4 regions of the Erwinia sp. INIA01 genome follow, and region 1 is predicted to be linked to each of the others. Evidence: predicted binding sites of a transcription regulator. Region 1 holds the regulator's gene; each other region holds the start of a gene.
The links. The regulator PurR, encoded in region 1, represses purine synthesis genes. The targets are predictions, from matches to a motif close to CANGCAAACGTTTGCNTG.
Positions count from the first base shown of each region.

Region 2: a site for PurR is predicted at 1,500-1,517, ahead of guaD (guanine deaminase). Genes of this name have one in related genera too.
Region 3: a site for PurR is predicted at 1,680-1,697, ahead of glyA (serine hydroxymethyltransferase). Genes of this name have one in related genera too.
Region 4: a site for PurR is predicted at 1,722-1,739, ahead of purL (phosphoribosylformylglycinamidine synthase). Genes of this name have one in related genera too.

Region 1 is NZ_JAPDNC010000020.1:35,444-38,584, forward strand. It holds gene punC (purine nucleoside transporter PunC) at 1-419, opposite strand, end outside; gene punR (DNA-binding transcriptional activator PunR) at 531-1,445, shown strand; gene purR (HTH-type transcriptional repressor PurR) at 1,469-2,494, opposite strand; gene cydH (cytochrome bd-I oxidase subunit CydH) at 2,790-2,879, shown strand; gene OMR58_RS24315 (C40 family peptidase) at 2,945-3,141, opposite strand, start outside.
Region 2 is NZ_JAPDNC010000010.1:202,565-205,705, reverse strand. It holds gene OMR58_RS18535 (YnfA family protein) at 97-426, shown strand; gene ydfG (bifunctional NADP-dependent 3-hydroxy acid dehydrogenase/3-hydroxypropionate dehydrogenase YdfG) at 507-1,253, opposite strand; gene guaD (guanine deaminase) at 1,733-3,064, shown strand.
Region 3 is NZ_JAPDNC010000006.1:111,676-114,816, reverse strand. It holds gene OMR58_RS12540 (3-phenylpropionate MFS transporter) at 1-201, opposite strand, end outside; gene glyA (serine hydroxymethyltransferase) at 324-1,577, opposite strand; gene hmpA (NO-inducible flavohemoprotein) at 1,896-3,077, shown strand.
Region 4 is NZ_JAPDNC010000006.1:100,415-103,555, forward strand. It holds gene tadA (tRNA adenosine(34) deaminase TadA) at 1-97, shown strand, start outside; gene mltF (membrane-bound lytic murein transglycosylase MltF) at 100-1,557, opposite strand; gene purL (phosphoribosylformylglycinamidine synthase) at 1,827-3,141, shown strand, end outside.

The DNA of each region.
Region 1 (3,141 bases):
AGCGCAACCAGCGGCATAATGGTGGCGAATACGCGTTTTGCCTGCTCGGCGCTGTAGCGATCGACAACCAGGGCCTGCCAGCTTACGGCGGCGGCACACACACCCACAGCCTGCATGAAACGGAAAAACAGCAGCCATGGGGCGGAATGCACCCACATCATGGCAGCACAGCCGATGGCGAACATTCCCAGCCCCACCAGCAGCACGGGCTTGCGGCCAAGGCGGTCGGACAGTGATCCCCAAATCAGCTGTGCGCAGGCAAAGCCGGCAAGGAAGATGCTCAGGCTGGCGCTGATAACGCCAGAACCGGTGGCAAGATCCTGCTGCATCTCACCAAAAGCGGGCAGGTACATATCGGTAGCAAGGAAACCCAGCATGCTCAGCATGGCCAGATAAACGATAAAGAATTTTGAAGGCATATTTTACTCGTACAGGGCAGTTTTTTATCGCAGGGAGTGTAAAGGGATGCACTTACGCTTGTGAAACGCTAATATTCGTCAGTTCCGTTGAAAAAATTTGCAGGCAAAGCGATGTGGTCAGAACATTCTCTGGAAGTGATTGAAGCCGTTGCCAGAACCGGCAGTTTTACCGCCGCAGCGGCTGAGCTTCACCGCGTGCCTTCTGCGGTGAGCTATACCGTACGCCAGCTGGAGCAGTGGCTGGCCGTCAGCCTGTTTGAGCGCCGCCATCGCGATGTGGTACTGACAGAAGCGGGACGGGTGTTCAGCGAAGAAGGGCGTTTTGTTATCAAAAAAATGCTTGCCACACGACGCCGCTGTCAGCAGGTGGCTAACGGCTGGCGCGGTCAGATTAATATCGCCGTTGACCGCATCGTCAGGCCGCAGCGTACCCGTCAGCTTATCGTCGATTTCTACCGTCACTTCCCCGATATGGAACTGCATATCTTCCCCGAAGTGTTTAACGGCGTATGGGATGCGCTGGCGGATGGCCGCGTTGATGCGGCTATCGGGGCTACGCAGGCGGTGCCGGTGGGCGGGCGCTTCGCCTTTCGCGATATGGGCAGCCTTAACTGGCGCTGTGTCGTGCAGGCGGATCATCCCTTATTGCAACAGACGGGACCGCTTAGCGACGATCTGCTGCGGGAATGGCCATCTCTGACGCTGGAGGACACCTCGCGCGCGTTGCCGAAGCGTAACACCTGGACGCTGGATAATCAGCGGCGGCTGGTGGTCCCGGACTGGGACAGCGCGTTAGACTGCCTGCGCGCCGGACTGTGCGTCGGCATGATCCCGGGGCACTTTGCCCAGGGTTGGATTGCTGAAGGGGGAATTGCGGAACTGACGCTGGCAAACCCGTTCCCGATCAGCCCATGCTGCTTGAGTTGGTCGGAACAGAGTGCATCACCGGCGCTGCGCTGGCTGCTGGATTATGTTGGCGACAGCGATACGCTGAATGCTGAATGGCTGAGTGAACCGTCCGCCTGAGCGAACGGTAAACGAGCAAGGGATTAGCGGCGATAGTCGCGGAACGGACCATCGGCCACGGAGCGGCGTTCAATCAGTGACGGATGAACTTCAATGGTCTGCGGTTCTTCACGCTTGCTGGTGATGCGATCGAGCAGCATATCGAACGCGGTTTCTCCCAGCCGCTCTTTCGGCTGGTGCACCGTGGTCAGCGCCGGTGTGAAATAGCGTGCGTTGCGCACGTTATCATAGCCGATCACTGAAATATCCTGTGGAACGCGCAGGCCCATCTCGTCCGCGGCGCAAATTGCACCCATCGCCATGACGTCGCCGCCGCAGAAGATGGCGGTCGGGCGCTGTTTCTGCCCCAGAATCTGCTGCATGGCCCGATAGCCGGATTCAGGTTCAAAGTCGCCCTGAACCAGCCACTCTTCACGCAGTGTAATCCCGGCTTCGTTCAGCGCCTTGAGGAACCCCGCATGGCGACCGCCGCCGGTGTTACGCTCCAGCTGTCCCGGGATGGCACCGATATCACGATGCCCACGCTCAATCAGATAACGCCCGGCCAGATAGCCGCCTTCAAAGGCGTTATCCAGCACGGTATCGGTGAAATCTCCGCGCGATTCACCCCAGTCCATGACCACCATCGGGATATTGCGGTGGTCTTCCAGCATCGAGATTAATGAATCCGGGTACTCAGAGCACATCACCAGCAGCCCGTCGACGCGCTTCTGCGCCATCATCGACAGATAAGCCTGCTGTTTGTTCAGGTCGTTATGTGCATTCCCAAGGATCAGGGTATAGCCTTTGGCAAAGCAGCGGTTTTCCACGGCTTCAATAATTTCGGCAAAATAGGGCGCTTCGCTGGAGGTGGCGAGCAGGCCGATGGTTTTGGTGTGGTTGACCTTCAGACTGCGTGCCACGGCGCTGGGGGAATAGTGCAATTCCTTAATTGCTGCCCACACCGCTTCACGGGTCTCTTCGGCTACAAAGCGCGTTTTATTAATTACGTGGGAAACCGTGGTTGTAGACACCCCGGCTCGCTTTGCCACATCCTTAATTGTTGCCATTAAACTTATGCTCCTGGTGTTATCGTAACTATTTGATAACAGGTTGGTTAAACGTTTGCCTGGGTGCAGCCTTTTCCCACCAGACCAAAGTGGTTTGGATGCTGTCGCAACGGGTCGGAAAGGGGAAAAAATCGTCCGTAGAGTGACTGCAGAGCTGGCAAAAACCGTTATCCGCTACTGTTGCGCAACGGAAAAGAGGAATTCTAACAAGGCTGCGCAGAGAAAACGAGATTTTTACGGGGAACTGTGGGAAAATCTTTGTGCATACATTTTGCAGGGTTATTAAGGAGAGACGATGAGTACCGATCTGAAATTCTCACTGCTGACCACGGTGGGTGCGCTACTGATGATTATTGCATTTAGCTTTACGGCTATTCTGCACTAAAAAAATCGGGAGGAGCATGGCTCCTCCCGATTAGCAATTCAGCAATCGCTTACCGCGTTGCGCAATCAGCGAATTGTTTTTGGCGTCATCATTCGACGGGCACCAATATAGTGCTCCTGCCAGTAATCATCGCCCAGCGCGCTTACCTGAATGTCTTTGCCGGTTCTCGGTGACTGAATGAATTTTCCACCACCAAGATATACGCCAACGTGATCGGCGGTACCGCGTCCGTTGATGCGGAAGAACACCAGGTCGCCTTTCT
Region 2 (3,141 bases), on a different contig from region 1:
CTGCTGCGCAGATATTGCCAATAAGTATATCATCAGCGCCGAAGTGCTCAACAGCGACCCGGTGTGTTCATTGAGGATTCGGAGAGATTTACACGTATGTTGACCACCACGTTACTGTTTTTTGCCACCGCGCTGGCTGAAATCATTGGCTGTTTCTTACCCTGGCTTTGGTTAAAAAAAGGCGGCTCCCCGTGGCTGCTGCTGCCCGCTGCGCTAAGTTTGATGATTTTCGTCTGGCTGTTAACTCTGCATCCGGAGGCGAGCGGGCGCGTCTATGCTGCCTACGGTGGCGTGTATGTTGTGACCGCGCTGGTCTGGCTGCGGGTGGTGGACGGTGTAAAGCTCAGTACATGGGACTGGGTTGGGGCCGCGGTGGCGTTCTGCGGAATGCTGATTATCGTGGCGGGATGGGGAAAAACCATTTAGCTGCATCTGAGAACGTTTAAATGCTTGAGGAATTGCGGATCTGCCCCCGCCGTAAGCGGGAGCAGGAGACGCGCAGCAAATTACGACTTATGCACGCGTAAACCGGCCTGGCTTTGACCCACCGGCATCATTTCCAGCGCGTTAATGTTCACATGCGCTGGCAGCGTGGCGACCCACCAGACCGCTTCGGTCACGTCTTCCGGCGTCAGCGGTACAGCGCCGTCATAAACGCCGTCGGCACGGGCATCATCGCCCTTAAAGCGCACGTTAGAAAACTCAGTGCCGCCCACCAGACCCGGCTCGATATCGGTCACGCGGAGTGCAGTGCCGTGCAGATCGGTACGCAGGTTGAAGCTGAACTGACGCACGAAGGCTTTAGTTGCGCCATAAACGTTGCCGCCAGGATACGGCCAGCTACCGGCAATCGAACCCAGATTGATGATATGACCGATGTTGCGTTCCACCATGCCCGGCAGGATGGCACGCGTCATGTACACCAGCCCTTTATTGTTGGTGTCGATCATATCTTCCCAGTCATCCAGGCTGGCGCGCTGCGCCGGTTCAATCCCCAGAGCCAGACCGGCGTTGTTGACCAGAACGTCAATGTTGCGCCATTCGGCGGGCAGGCTGGCAATCGCCTCATCGATGCCCGCGCGGTCGCGCACGTCAAGCTTCAGCGTATAGACATTCTCACCCAGCTCTTCCTTCAGTGCATCCAGGCGTTCCTGACGGCGGCCGGTTGCAATCACCTGATGACCCTGCGCGATAAAACGACGGGTAATGCTCTGACCAAAACCAGCGGTCGCGCCGGTAACAAATACGATCATCTCACTGTTCCTCAATACAAAATTGGGCGTCTTAACCCGGAAATTTCCACCATGCAGCGCCGATCACCATACCATCTCATGGCAGGTGTGATAAGAAGCGAATGGTTATGATTAATAAGAAAATGTCGCACCAGCATGGTGCGAAAGTGACGGACTTTGCGTTATTTCGGTGCCAGGAAGCAGACGAATAATGTCCGATAGATGAGCGTATTTATTATTAATGCCAGGCAACCGTTTGCGCATTAAATAGCAAACGGTTGCCTGTCGTTTTTATCATCCCAAAATATGATGTTTGCCGGAATTTAATTTATCTTACTGATAAATATGATTAATTTATTTATTCTCACTGGTACGGTTTTTGCAAAACAGCAGAGTATGTTTTTTCTGAAACAGAATGGTCACTCTGTTTGTTTATCTATAACCAGCACCTCTCCCGTGAATTGCGGGACGGATCTTCCGCCGTGCTTGAAGGAATAATTATGCCAGTAACCTGTAGCCACGCCATTCGCGGCAGTTTTTTCGATATTACCCGTACGGTGAGTACGCCGGATGAACTTTTAGACGCCGCGCGCTACATCGAAGATGGCCTGCTGTTGCTTAATGCAGGCAAAATTGTTTCCCTCAGCCCCTGGCAGGAGGAGAGTTCACAACTGCCACCGGGCTGCGAATTGGTGGATTATCGTGGCAAGCTGATCGTCCCGGGATTTGTCGACACGCATATTCACTATCCGCAAACCGAGATGATCGGGGCCTTTGGCGAGCAGTTGCTCGAGTGGCTGAATCAGTACACCTTTCCGGTGGAAAGTCAGTACCACTGCCCGCAGCACTCTGCGCAAATGTCGGCATTTTTCCTCCAGCAGCTACTAAGCAACGGCACCACCACCGCGCTGGTGTTTGGCACTGTCCACCCGGAATCGGTAGACGCGCTATTTTCGGCCGCGCACGGCCTGGGGATGCGGCTGATCGCCGGTAAAGTGATGATGGATCGCCACGCGCCGGAAGCGCTGACCGAAACGCCGGAACAAAGCTATCGGCAGACGCGCGAGCTGGTTGAACGCTGGCACAACGTTGGTCGCCTGAGCTATGCGCTGACGCCGCGTTTTGCCCCCACATCCTCACCGCAGCTGCTGGAAAAAGTCCGCCAGCTGCGTGAGGAGTTCCCGGATACCTGGCTGCATACACATCTGAGCGAAAACCCGCAGGAGGTCGCCTGGGTGAAGGCGCTGTTCCCTGAAAATAGCGGCTATCTTGATGTTTATCATCAGTATCAGCTGACCGGCCGCCGCAGCCTGTTTGCCCACTGCCTGCACCTTGAAGATGAAGAGTGGGACTGCCTGCACCACACCGATTCCGCTGTCGCCTTCTGCCCAACCTCTAATCTGTTCCTCGGCAGCGGATTGTTCGATCTGCAAACCTGCTGGCAGAAAGGGGTGAAAATGGGTGTGGGCACCGATGTTGGTGCAGGCACTACATTCAATATGCTGCAAACCCTCGGCGAGGCCTACAAGGTGGGGCAGCTTCAGCGCTACAAACTTTCAGCCTGTGAAGCCTTTTATCACGCCACTCTCGGCGGGGCGAAGGCGCTGGATCTGGACCGGCATATCGGCAGCTTTATGCCGGGTAAAGATGCGGATTTTGTGGCGATCGATCCGGCGGTGTCCGCGCTGCAAACCCTGCGCCACGGCAACAGCCTCGATATCTGGGAAAAGCTGTTTGTGTTGATGACCCTGGGTGATGACCGCAACATCGCCGCGACCTGGGTTGAGGGCCGCTGCGTGTGGCAGTGTGATAAATCCCGGCAGGCAGCATAAGTTAATCCGTAATTAGCAGGTTCAGGTGGGCAGTAAGGCATTGCGTCCTGCGTGATTCCACGTTTATTCTGGAAAGC
Region 3 (3,141 bases), on a different contig from region 1:
GGAAGGATTGGTGACGCGGGAGGCAATCAACAGGCTGCCGGTAAAGCGAGCGATCATGCCGCAGCCAAGCAGCAGACCGATCTGCTCAGGCTTCATGCCGCTGCCCTCAAGCCAGACGCCCCAAAATGGCAGGTAGATGCCGTAGGCAAAGAAATAAGTGAAGTAGCCCAGCCCCAGCCAGTACGTCGATCGTATCGTCATGTTCCATCCGACAGAGTAAGTTTCGGCGGTACTCTACACCGTGCGGACAGATAAAAAAATAACGGGACACAAAGTGCCCCGTTATCTGTGCAACGGCTCGCAGTAAAGGAGCTGCTAGCGGATTATGCGTATACCGGGAAGCGGGCGCAGATATCCAGAACCTGCTTCTTCACGCGCTCGCTCACGCCTTCGTCATTGATATTGTCAAGAATATCGCTGATCCAGCCAGCCAGCTCGCGCACTTCAGCTTCTTTGAAACCACGACGGGTTACAGCTGGAGAACCGATGCGAATACCGGAAGTCACGAACGGGCTCTTCGGATCGTTAGGCACGCTGTTTTTGTTGACGGTGATGTTAGCACGGCCCAGAGCGGCGTCGGCTTCTTTACCGGTCAGGTTTTTGTCAACCAGGTCCAGCAGGAACAGATGGTTATGGGTGCCGCCGGAAACTACGTTGTAGCCACGCTCCAGGAACACTTCAACCATCGCTCGTGCGTTTTTAGCAACCTGCTGCTGGTAGGTTTTGAACTCTGGCTCCATCGCTTCTTTGAACGCCACCGCTTTACCGGCGATAACGTGCATCAGAGGGCCGCCCTGGCCGCCAGGGAATACCGCTGAGTTCAGTTTCTTATACAGATCTTCGTCACCGCCCTGAGCCAGGATCAGACCACCGCGAGGACCCGCCAGGGTTTTATGGGTAGTCGAGGTCACGATGTGTGCGTGTGGTACCGGGTTAGGGTAAACGTCAGCAGCGATCAGACCAGCAACGTGGGCCATATCGACGAACAGGTATGCGCCAACGCTGTCAGCGATTTCACGCATTTTAGCCCAGTCACACACGCCAGAGTATGCGGAGAAGCCGCCTACGATCATTTTCGGCTGGTGCTGTTTAGCCAGTTCGGCCAGCTCGTTGTAGTCGATTTTGCCGGTTTCATCGATACCGTAAGGAATGACTTTATACAGTTTGCCGGACAGGTTAACCGGGGAACCGTGGGTCAGGTGACCACCGTGTGCCAGGTTCATACCCAGAATGGTATCGCCCGGCTGCAGCAGCGCGGTGTAAACAGCGAAGTTCGCCTGTGAACCGGAATGCGGCTGCACGTTGGCATAGTCGGCACCAAACAGCGCTTTAGCGCGGTCGATAGCCAGCTGCTCAACGATATCCACGTACTCACAGCCACCGTAATAGCGTTTCCCCGGATACCCTTCGGCATATTTGTTAGTCAGCTGGGATCCCTGAGCCTGCATTACACGTGGGCTGGTATAGTTTTCTGAAGCAATCAGCTCGATGTGCTCTTCCTGACGCACTTTCTCCTGCTCCATCGCCTGCCATAAATCGGCATCGTAATCGGCAATGTTCATATCACGCTTTAACATCTGCATCTCCTGACTCAACTGACTTTTAATAAGGAACTTCGGGGTGTTGGGCAACAGTTTAAACTGTTACCCTGCCGTTGAATAGCGCCATGACCGCCTTTTTGCGCAAACGATTGGCTTCAGAGCCAGCAAGGCTTAGATATCATTTTTGCAAGCAGTTGGTTACGGAGTTTTCCTCATTATCAACTTGCAGCTTGTTCAACAAGCCCACGCCATCAGCACGGATAAATAACCCTGATTCTCAGATGGGTATTTACAATGCAATTTCCCGAAAATTAATGCATCTGAAATACACGTTATAAAATCAGGGAGTTCACTATGCTAGATAATCAGACCATTGCCATCGTCAAATCCACCATTCCCGCCATTCTCGAACTCGGACCAAGCCTGACGGCCCACTTTTACGATCGTATGTTCAGCCACAATCCCGAACTGAAAGATATTTTTAATATGAGCAATCAGCGCAACGGCCACCAGCGGGAAGCGCTGTTTAATGCCGTCTGCGCCTATGCCAGCAATATCGATAATCTGGCGGCGCTTGGCCCCGCCGTGGAAAAAATAGCCCAAAAGCATACCAGTTTTGCCATTCGGCCTGAGCAATACAACATTGTCGGTACGCACTTGCTGGCCAGCATTGATGAAATGCTGCATCCGGGTGAAGAGGTTCTTGAGGCCTGGGGCAAAGCCTATGGCGTGCTGGCCGGAATCTTCGTGCAGCGTGAAGAGCAGATTTATGAACTTTCCGAGCAGAAACCCGGTGGCTGGAGGGGAACGCGAGAATTCGTTATTAGCGAAATCACCCCACAAAGCGCGGTAATCAAAAGTTTTGTGCTGACACCGGCCGACGGCCAGCCTGTCGCGAGCTATCGCGCGGGGCAGTATCTTGCCTTGTGGGTGGACGATCCTTCATTTGAAAACAAAGAAATTCGTCAGTATTCACTCACCCGCTCACCGAACGGCAAAAATTATCGTCTTGCCGTACGCCATGAACAAGGCGGGACGATGTCCAGCTGGCTGCATCAGCAGAAAGTGGGCACGCATCTGCGCGTTGCTCCACCGGCCGGTGATTTCTTCCTCGACGTGAAGCCGGAAACACCGGTTACGCTGATTTCTGCAGGCGTGGGGCTAACGCCGATGCTGGCGATGCTGCATCAGCTGGCAGAGAGCCGACATCCGTCGACGGTGCAGTGGTTCCACGCCGCCGATAACAGCAGCACGCACGCCTTTGCGAAAGAAGTCACGGAAACCGGAGCCCACCTGCCGCGATTTACGCAGCATATCTGGTACAGTCATCCCACTGCTCAGGATAAAGAGAAGTTCAACACGCATGGACTTATCAACCTGTCACCGCTGGAGTCCATGCTCAGCGATCCGGCCATGCAATATTATCTATGTGGGCCGGTGGGCTTTATGGAGGCGGTAGAGCAGCAGCTACAACAGCTGGGCGTTTCGCACGATCGTATTCATTATGAAGTTTTTGGCCCGCACAAAGCGCTGTAACCAACCTTTCTGCCGATCGTAACGCCAGAAATGAGCAGGGCCTGAATATTCAGGCCCTGTTACG
Region 4 (3,141 bases), on a different contig from region 1:
CATTCTGGCGACGGAGTGTGCGGCGATGCTGAGCGACTTTTTCCGCCATCGGCGCGCGGAGAAAAAAGCGCAGCGTCAGGCGGGGAAGGCGATTTAGCCTCAGTTCATCGCCAGCTGCGGCGGAACGGCAGGGTAGGCGTTACCCAACTCGGCCTCGGTTGCGGCCTTCTGCGCCAGCTTTCTTTCCTGATCTTCCAGGTACCCCACCAGGCTTATCTGATACTTACGAATATTCTCGACATACGCGTAGGCTTCGTGCCCGCGCGCATAGCCATTGGTGGTCTGGCTGTAGTAACGCTTCTGGCTTAACATCGGCAGACGCAGCTTTACATCTGCCCAGCTGTCAGGATTACCCTGCTGTTTTTCCGTCAGCTTGCGCGCATCCAGCATATGGGCATAACCCATATTGTAAGCGGCGAGGGCGAACCAGATGCGTTCATCATCCGGGATTCCTGCCGGCACTTTCTCCATCATCTTTACCAAATACTCGCTGCCGCCGCGTACGCTTTGCTCGGGATCGGTACGGTCCGTCACGTTCAGGCTGTCTGCGGTGTTACGCGTTAACATCATCATCCCGCGCACGCCGGTTGGCGAGGTAGCCTGGGGGTTCCAGTGTGATTCCTGGTAAGAGATTGCCGCCAGCAGTCGCCAGTCGATGCTCTGCGCATATTTCTCAAACAGCGGCTGGATCGCCGGTAGCGTGCCATCGATGGCTCGCAGGAATGTCCGGGTATCAACATAGTCAAAAGTACCGACGTGGCCGAGATACTTCTCATCCAGACGCGCCATTGCACCTTCTTCGCCCATCTCGTTATAGAAGTCGAGCATCGCCGCATTCAGGCTGTCGTCCTGTTCCCGCTGGATATACCAGGTGACGGGCTCTTCATCGGAGATATCAAACGCCACCGCCAGCTGCGGATGAATACGCTGCATCAGGCCAATAGTGACCGAATCACCCACCGTATAATCGATTTTGCCATCGGCAACTGCCTGCAGCAGCGTCTGCGGCGTTTGATCGGTGGAGATCGCCCAGTCGAGGTCCGGGTACTGATTCTCTTTCGAATCGCGCAGGGTGGAAAGATAGGCTGAGCCGGATGCGACGATCAGCCGTCCTTTCAGATCGCCGAGGTTCTTCGGTCTGGCTGCGCCGATGCGGTACACCAGCTGCTGCGAAACGGAATAGTAGGTCGGACCGGCGCGAAAATGCGCCAGACGCTCATTGTTGTAAATTAAACCGGCCGCCAGCACATCAGCTTTGTCATCTTCCAGATCGTCAAACAGATCGCTCAGGTTCGGGCGCACGGTTACTTCCAGCTTCACGCCGAGATAATCGGCAAAGCGTTTTGCCAGCTCGTAGTCCATACCGGCCGGTGATTTATTGACGGTGTAATAAGTCAAAGGAGAATTTATCGTGCTCACACGTAAAACTCCTCGCGATTTTATCTGCGCGATGCGGTCGGTTGCACCGCCGTACCAGGGTATCGACGGCCACAGTGCAAGCGCGAGCAGCACCATAACCAGCCCGATGAGCAGGTAATTTAATTTTAGGCGTTTCAAATAGTTATCTCTCGGTAGCTCTCAGGTATCTGTCTTTTACGGCAGTATTTATTGGCTATAATTGCTCCTGAGCGTGGGGCATTTTGCTCAAGTCCGCGTGGCATCGCAACTTAAATCAACCTGAATCGTGTAATTTTCAGCCAATTCTGGATGTCGATTAATTCTGCGCAAACGGTTTCGTAACCGGTGGGGATTCTCTATAATAGCGCCCGTTTTCCCTGTTGCGCCCAATGAAGCGTCGCCCGGCGCTTCGAGACGAGAGATCTTTAATGATGGAAATTCTGCGTGGTTCGCCCGCCCTGTCGGCATTTCGTATTAACAAACTGCTGACCCGCTTTCAGGACGCTCACCTGCCGGTGAGTGATATTTACGCCGAGTACGTCCATTTCGCCGATGTCAGCGCTCCGCTTGATGCGGATGCAAAAGCGCGCCTGCAGCGCCTGCTGAAATACGGTCCTTCTCTCGCTGAGCATACCCCGGAAGGCCGCCTGCTGCTGGTGACCCCGCGTCCCGGCACGATCTCCCCGTGGTCATCCAAAGCGACCGATATCGCCCACAACTGCGACCTGCCGCAGGTTCTGCGCCTTGAGCGCGGCCTGGCCTTCTATATTCAGGCTCCACAGCTGACTGATGCACAGTGGGGGGCTTTGGCCGCTCTGCTGCACGATCGCATGATGGAAACCGTGTTTACGGATCTGAATCAGGCCGAGCAGCTGTTCGCACACCATCAGCCCGCGCCGGTACAGAGCGTGGACGTTCTGGGTGAAGGTCGTGATGCACTGGTTCAAGCCAATATCAAGCTGGGCCTGGCACTGGCCGAGGATGAGATCGACTACCTGCTGGCCGCGTTTGAAAAACTGGGGCGCAACCCGAACGACATCGAGCTCTATATGTTTGCCCAGGCAAACTCCGAGCACTGCCGTCACAAAATTTTCAATGCCGACTGGGTGATTGACGGTGAGCAGCAGCCGAAGTCGCTGTTCAAGATGATCAAAAACACCTTCGAGAAGACCCCGGACCACGTGCTGTCTGCCTATAAAGACAATGCCGCGGTGATGGAAGGTTCTCAGGTCGGCCGTTTCTACGCTGACCGTCAGGGTGCCTATGACTTCCATCAGGAAGATACGCACATCCTGATGAAGGTAGAAACCCATAACCACCCGACGGCAATTTCTCCGTGGCCGGGTGCCGCGACCGGTTCAGGTGGCGAAATTCGTGATGAAGGCGCAACCGGACGCGGTGCGAAGCCAAAAGCCGGCCTTGTTGGCTTCTCCGTGTCTAACCTGCGTATCCCGGGCTTTGAACAGCCGTGGGAAGAGGATTTCGGCAAACCTGAACGTATCGTTACCGCGCTGGATATCATGACCGAAGGCCCTCTGGGCGGTGCGGCGTTTAACAACGAATTTGGTCGCCCGGCGCTGAACGGCTACTTCCGTACCTATGAAGAGCGTGTTAACAGCCACAACGGCGAAGAGCTGCGCGGCTACCACAAGCCGATCATGCTGGCCGGTGGTATTGGTAACATCCGTGCCGATCACGTGCAGAAAGGCGAAATCACCGTGGGTGCCAAGCTGATCGTACTGG